One region of the Pseudoclavibacter sp. RFBI5 genome, then DNA from elsewhere that is predicted to be linked to it. Evidence: predicted binding sites of a transcription regulator. Region 1 holds the regulator's gene; the other holds the start of a gene.
The links. The regulator LexA, encoded in region 1, represses DNA repair genes until DNA is damaged. The targets are predictions, from matches to a motif close to TCGAACANNTGTTCGA.

Region 1 (3,411 bases):
GGAGCATGATCTCCGAGCACTCGAGCGCTGCGGTCGCGGCGGCCTGGGTGATCGCGGAGAGGTGGTAGGGCAGCCGAACGAGTCGGACGGCGTCGACGACGGCCTCGTGAGCCGCGAAGTACCCGACGCGGGCGCCAGCGAAGGCGAACGCCTTGCTCATGGTCCTCGAGACCACGAGCCGCTCGCGACCCGGGAGAAGGGAGAGCGCGGTCTCCCGACCATCAGGGAGGAACTCGGCGTAGGCCTCATCGACGATCAGGATGCCGTCGGTCGCGTCGTACGCAGCCGCGATCACGTCGAGATCGGTGACGGTGCCCGTGGGGTTGTTCGGCGTGCAGATGATGGTGATGTCGGGGCGCTCTCGACGAAGTGCCTCCGTGACGAGGTCCGCGGTCAGCGCGAAGCCGTCAGCGCGTGACACCGGAATCCATTCGGACCCAACCCCTCTGGCGAGAAGGGGGTACATCGAGTAGCTGGGTGTGAAGCTGAGCACGCTGCGCCCGGGGCCACCGAAGACCTGCAGCAGCTGCTGCATGATCTCGTTCGAGCCGTTGGCGGCCCACACCTGTTCGGGACCGATGCCCCGGCCCAGGTAGACGCTCAGCTGCTCGCGCAACTTCGTGAACTCGCGGTCCGGGTAGCGATTGAGTCCGGGGAGCTCGCGGGCGATCGCCTCGATGATTCGCCTGGCCACGACCTCCGGCACGGGGTGCGGATTCTCGTTGACGTTGATGGCAACGCGCACCGGCTGCTGCGGCGCTCCGTAGGGGGTGAGTCCGCGGAGGTCGTCACGGATGGGCAGGTCTTCGAACGAGGTCACCGCACAAGCCTACGACGCGGTCTGCGCCTGGAATGGGCTGTGGACTCAGTCGAGTGGGAGGGCGAGGCGCTGCCCGGCCTGAACCGTGCCGTTCTCAAGAGCGTTGAGCTTGGATATCTCGACGATGACGTCGCGGATATCGGAATCGCCCGCGACCTCCTCGGCGATGCCCCAGAGCGTGTCGCCAGCGCCGACGGTGACGTACTCGAACTCGACGCCTGCGGCGTCGCTCGAGGCCGCCGCGGAGTTCATGTGCGTGGCCCCGAGGGCGATGGCTGCGGCGACGGGCAGCGCAGCGATGGCGAGCAGGACACGACGGCCTCGGACGGTGAGGCGGAGTGGTGCAACGGCAGTGGTGTTCATGATTCCTCCTGATTCGTCCACATCTTCGAGTGGTCGAATGTATGTACTGAATATAGCTACGAACAAAGTGCCAAGTCAAGGCTTCCAGTTCGAATCTCTCGAACTTTCATCCACAACACTCGAAGAAATGTTTCGTACCTGCGTGCACCCTCGGTAGGGTTGGCGCTATCAGGCAGTGCATCACCTGCCACCGACATTCCGTGTCGGAGAGCGGACGGAGACGACATGGCCAAGAAGCCAGCGAGCGACATCTACAGAAAACTGACCGAGAAGCAGGAGCGCATCCTGACCTGCATCATGGAGTCGGTGCGCACGCGCGGGTACCCGCCGAGCATGCGCGAGATCGGCGACGAAGTCGGCCTCGTCTCCTTGTCGAGCGTCACCCACCAGCTCGGCCAGCTGGAGAAGTTCGGCTACATCAAGCGCAATCCGGGCATGCCCCGCGCCCTCGAGGTGCTGGTGCACTTCGACCACACCGACGATGGCGATTCCAACGAGACGGCTGAGGCCGCGTTCGTCCCGGTGGTCGGCAGGATCGCAGCCGGCATCCCGATCACGGCGGAGCAGCAGGTCGAAGACGTCTTCGCGCTCCCCCGTCAGATCGTCGGCAAGGGAGAGCTCTTCCTGCTGCGTGTCGTTGGCGAGTCGATGATCGATGCTGCCATCTGCGACGGCGACTGGGTCGTCGTGCGGTCACAGCGCAACGCGGAGAACGGCGACATCGTCGCCGCGATGCTCGACGGAGAAGCCACGGTCAAGACCTTCCGCAAGCGTGACGGCCACATCTGGCTGCTCCCCCGCAACAGCGACTTCGAGCCCATCCTCGGCGATGAGTCCGAGATCCTCGGCAAGGTCGTCGCTGTCCTCCGCTCCATCTGAGAGCAGCCGGAAGCACCGGCGCCTGCACACGTCAGCAGATGCAGAAGAGCGGCGAGCCCGATGGGCTCGCCGCTCTTCTGCATGCCTCCCTCAGGAGGACTGAGGCGTATGCGTCAGCCTGCGACCGCGAACGCCTCGAACAGTCCGAGCTGGTCGGGGTGGACCCGGGCCTTGAGCCGCGTGCCGCTCTCCACGTGCTCGAGCTCGAGCACGGCACCTCGCTCGTGCAGGTAGGAGACGAGATCGCCGCGCTCGAAGGGCACAAGGACCTCGATGGTCACCTCGGGGGTTGGCAGGAGCTCGGCGATGCGCCCGAGCAGCAGGTCGATGCCCTCACCCGTGTGCGCGGAGACGAAGAGGCCGTCGGGGGCGAGCCCCTGGAGCTCGAGGCGTCGATCGCTATCGACCAGGTCGGCCTTCGTGAAGACCACGATCTCGGGAACATCGTGGGCTTCGACCTCTCCGATGACGTCTCGCACCGTGGCGAGCTGCGCGGCGGGATCCGGGTGGGAGGCATCGACGGCATGCACGATGACATCGGCAGCCTGCAGCTCCTCGAGCGTCGAGCGGAAGGCTTCGACCAGCTGGTGGGGCAGGTTACGCACGAAGCCGACCGTGTCGGCAATCGTGTAGGGGCGGCCGTCTTCCGTCGCCGCCTTGCGCACCGTCGCGTCGAGGGTCGCGAAGAGAACGTTCTCGACCAGGACGCCCGCATGCGTGATGCGGTTGAGGAGGCTCGACTTGCCGGCGTTCGTGTACCCCACGATCGCGACGGCCGGAACCTGGTTGCGCTGTCGGGTCGCGCGCTTCACGTCACGCGAATCCTTCATGTCGGCGATCTGGTGGCGAAGCTTGGCCATCTTCGTGCGGATGCGCCGACGGTCGAGCTCGATCTTGGTCTCTCCAGGGCCTCGTGACCCCATGCCGGCACCGCCGGAGCCGACCTGGCCACCGGCCTGCCGGGACATCGACTCGCCCCATCCGCGAAGGCGCGGGAGCATGTACTCCATCTGCGCCAGCTCGACCTGCGCCTTGCCCTCGCGGCTCTTGGCGTGCTGGGAGAAGATGTCGAGGATCACCGCGGTGCGGTCGATGACCTTCACCTTGATCTCGTCTTCGAGCGCGCGACGCTGGCTGGGCGCGAGCTCGGTGTCGGCGACCACCGTGTCGGCTTCGAGCGCCGCGACGATCTCCTTGAGCTCAGCGACCTTGCCTCGGCCGAGGTACGTGGCGGGGTCGGGGTTCGGCCGACGCTGCAGCACGCCGTCGAGGACGACGGCTCCCGCAGTTTCGGCGAGCGCGGCTAGCTCCTGCATCGAGTTCTCGGCCTCCTCGAGGGAGTTCCTGCG
Region 2 (3,411 bases), on a different contig from region 1:
GAGAGCCACGAGGCGGGCGATGGTGCCACCCCGAGCGTGGATTCGACCCGGCTCAACTCAAACGGGCCGAGGAGCCGCGACTAGCGGGGTGCCGTCGAGAACGCGCGCGCCGCGCGGAGGGCCGCCTCGACGTGCATCCCCTCGAAGGGGAGGACCGCAGTGAGCGCCTCTGCGGTGAGGTCCGGGCCCAGCTCGGCGCCTCGCCGGACGGCTTCCGCGTCGACCTGCTCGGGGGCTGATTCCGGGTCGTCGAGGTCCATGACGGCACCCTCGAACCAGTCGGCGGCGGCGGCGAGCATCTGCTCCTCACTGAGCACGGGGAGCAGATGCCGGTCGAGTCCGTCGGCGACGCCGTGGTCAACGGCGCGCCAGGCGTCCCCCGCGTTCTCGCGCCAGTAGACGAATCCGAGCCAGGGCTGCTCCCCGCCTGCCACCCAGCGGCGTCCCGATTCTGAGGTGACGGCGGCTTCGGCGTGCGCCACTCCCCACTCGGGCATGCCGGTGATGAGGTCGAAGCCCCGCCTGTACGTCTCGGAGTGGTCCCGGTCGATGCCAGCAAGGACGGCCCGGCCGTCGGGGAGCGGGGTGAGCCGAGCCCAGCTGCCACCCCCGTCGGAGTAGAACCAGCCGTGCTCGTCGGCGCGGGAGTTGTCGCCACCCTCGCCGAGGATCGCGGTCTCGATGGCCGCAGCGAGCGCCCAACGCCCCCTGATTACCTCGATGGTGGGGAACTGCCGAGTTCGGAATGCTGTCATGCGCTCATCTTTCCAAGCACCTCCTCGGCACTGCTGGGTGTTGCTTGGAACTGGACCGCGCGCGGTGTCTCGCGGATGCGCATGCGAGCCACCCTGGGTCCGGTTGCGGGTTCGACCTTCCACGTCCGGCTCTGCGCGGGCGAGATGGTGAGCCGACCCAGGTGCACTTCGTGGTGATGGAAGGTGCAGAGCGCGATGCCGTTGCTCGTGTCGGTGCGTCCGCCTCTCGACCACGGGATGACATGGTGGATCTCGACGGTGTCGAAAGGGAGCTCGCACGCGGGCGCTCTGCACCCACCGTCCCGGGCGAAGACCGCTCTCCGTTGAGCCGGGCTGAAGAGTCTTCGCTTGCGGCCGAGCTTGAGGACTTCGCCGTCGTCGTCGACGAGCGCAACCCGGATGATGCCATCGCAGAGGATGCGCAGGGCCGCCTCGACCGGGACAGCCTCGCCGCTGTGCTCGAGCCGCGAGATGTCCGCCAGCGTCTCGGCGGCTCCCGCGAGACCGGCCCGCGTGACGGTCATGACCAGGGTGGGCGCTTCGCCGCCGGTCCGGGGCGCGCGTGGGGACTCGGCATGCTGAGCGAAGACCGAGACGAGCGCGTCGATGCGTCGCTGAGAGAAGCTGCGATCGTCCCGGATCTGCGGCTCCTCCTGAGGAGCGAGGGTGCCGCTGGGCTCGTCGCCTGCTTCGCACGCGTGGTCGCGCCGCGGCGAGAGATACGCGTCGAGGACGCGCATGATGGTCTCGCCCTGCTCCGGGGTCGCGAGGAGCCTGCCCTGCACCATGCCGTCAGCGTGACGGGTGAAGGAGAGTCCTCGCTTCGCGGCTTGACGTTCCGCGTTGGGCTCCGCGCCGTCTGGGTCGAGGAAGGCCACCCACACGGCGGCCTGCTTGGCCAGACGCTCCGGCGACGCCGGCTCGTCGTCCTCCTGGGTGAGCCCGCACGCGGCCTGGACGAGCTCGTACTCTGCGCGATCGAGGTCGCCGATATCGACGCTGCCGCCCGCTTCGCGCAGCCCTGCGACGATCGCCGACGCCTGCGAGAGCGTCACCCGCCCTTCCGCGACCGCGACCGCGACCTGGCTCCGTGTGGGCCGAAGCGCCTCGCCCGTCATGCTGATGCGCTCGCGCGTCGCCTCGGCGACCTCGCGAAGCTTGGCCGCCTCGGCTCGGCGAAGGCCGAAGGTCTGCCGCACGGCCTCGTGCACGGACCGGTACCCACCCCGACGCACCAGAGAACCAGAGAAGGCCACCGGCGTGATCTCGTCTCGCCCGAGCAGCTCGGCCGTCATCTCCAAGATCGTCGCGTCGAGCATCCGCTTGCGAGCGGCCAGCTCTTCGAACGCGGCGAAGAACTCGGCGTCGAGCACCGACGAGACGGGCTGTCGCCCGTCGACCAGCGCCGTGACGACGGCCGTGGCTGCGATGCCGGACTCTCGCTCGACAGCAGCAACGCTCGCCGGTAGACCCGCGAGGACTCCAGCACCAGCACCAGCACCAGCTACTCCACCCAATGCGTGTTCGTCGTCGCCCATCGAATCCCCCCTCATTGTCCCGGCACCCTCCACCCAAGGCATTTCTGCCTGCGGATTCACGTGCCGAGCTGGCTTCCCCCGAAGCCAGTCCCAGCCTATCGTGCATCGAACGTATATTCGTGCTCTGTGGAGAAATCCCACGTCACAGAACAGTAACCGGACGCTGGAATCACCAGCCACGCAGGCGAGCCCGCGCGCCTCCCAGCACACCTTCGACGCTACTTCTGGCCGCCGACATTCGGCGGGCGAGAGCACCCCGCGGGTACCCCGTCCAAGCTGTGTTCCTCCCAGGGCGCGCGCGGGATACTCTTTCGATCACCTCTGCTTCACTTACCGCCCCTGCATCTCAGCGACTGGACGCATCCTTCCGTGGCTCCCACACTCTTCCCCTGGCTCGACCCTGAAACGATCATTCACGGTGCGGGCCCCTGGGCGCTTCTCGTCGTGTGCCTCATCGTGTTCTCGGAGACCGGCCTCCTCGTCGGCTTCCTGCTGCCCGGCGACACACTGTTGCTCATCACGGGCCTGCTCGCCTTCTACCCGGGCATCGGCTTCGACATCTGGTGGGTGTGCCTCGCCATCGGATTCGCCGCGTTCCTCGGCGGCGAGGTCGGCTACCTGATAGGGCGAAAAGCGGGGCCGAGGATCTTCGAGCGCAAGGAGAGCGGCCTCTTCAGCGTGAAGAACGTCGAACGGACCAACGCGTTCTTCGAGCGCTTCGGCGGCCTCGCGGTCATCATCGCCCGCTTCGTTCCTGTCGTGCGCACCTTCGCTCCGGTGGCCGCGGGCGTCGGCAAGATGGACTACCGCAAGTACACGATCTACAACCTCATCGGCGCGCTCATCTGGGGCGCCGGCCTCACCTTCGCCGGCTACCTCCTCGGCTATGTGCCGGTACTCGGCGACTTCATCCGCGAGTACATCGACGTGATCCTGATCGTCGCGGTGCTCGCGACCGTGGTGCCCACGAGCATCCACTACCTCCTGAACTCGCGGAAGTCCCGCCGCGAGGCGGAGCAGCGCAGCCGCGATGAAGCGAAGAACCTCTCGCTTGCACCGAAGGACTTCGACCAGAAGCTCGGCGACTGAGCGTCGGGATCGCGGCGCCAGCTGCCCCG

Region 2: a site for LexA is predicted at 2,399-2,414, ahead of C5E06_RS15335 (HNH endonuclease signature motif containing protein). Genes of this name have one in related genera too.

What each region holds. Positions count from the first base shown of each region.
Region 1 covers NZ_PSYA01000008.1:114,014-117,424, reverse strand. Annotated here, with positions in the region: gene C5E06_RS06520 (histidinol-phosphate transaminase) at 1-820, opposite strand, end outside; gene C5E06_RS06515 (LysM peptidoglycan-binding domain-containing protein) at 866-1,183, opposite strand; gene lexA (transcriptional repressor LexA) at 1,409-2,062, shown strand; gene hflX (GTPase HflX) at 2,176-3,411, opposite strand, start outside.
Region 2 covers NZ_PSYA01000012.1:56,731-60,141, forward strand. Annotated here, with positions in the region: gene C5E06_RS15325 (MDR family MFS transporter) at 1-84, shown strand, start outside; gene C5E06_RS15330 (hypothetical protein) at 81-755, opposite strand; gene C5E06_RS15335 (HNH endonuclease signature motif containing protein) at 752-2,293, opposite strand; gene C5E06_RS15340 (DedA family protein) at 2,663-3,382, shown strand.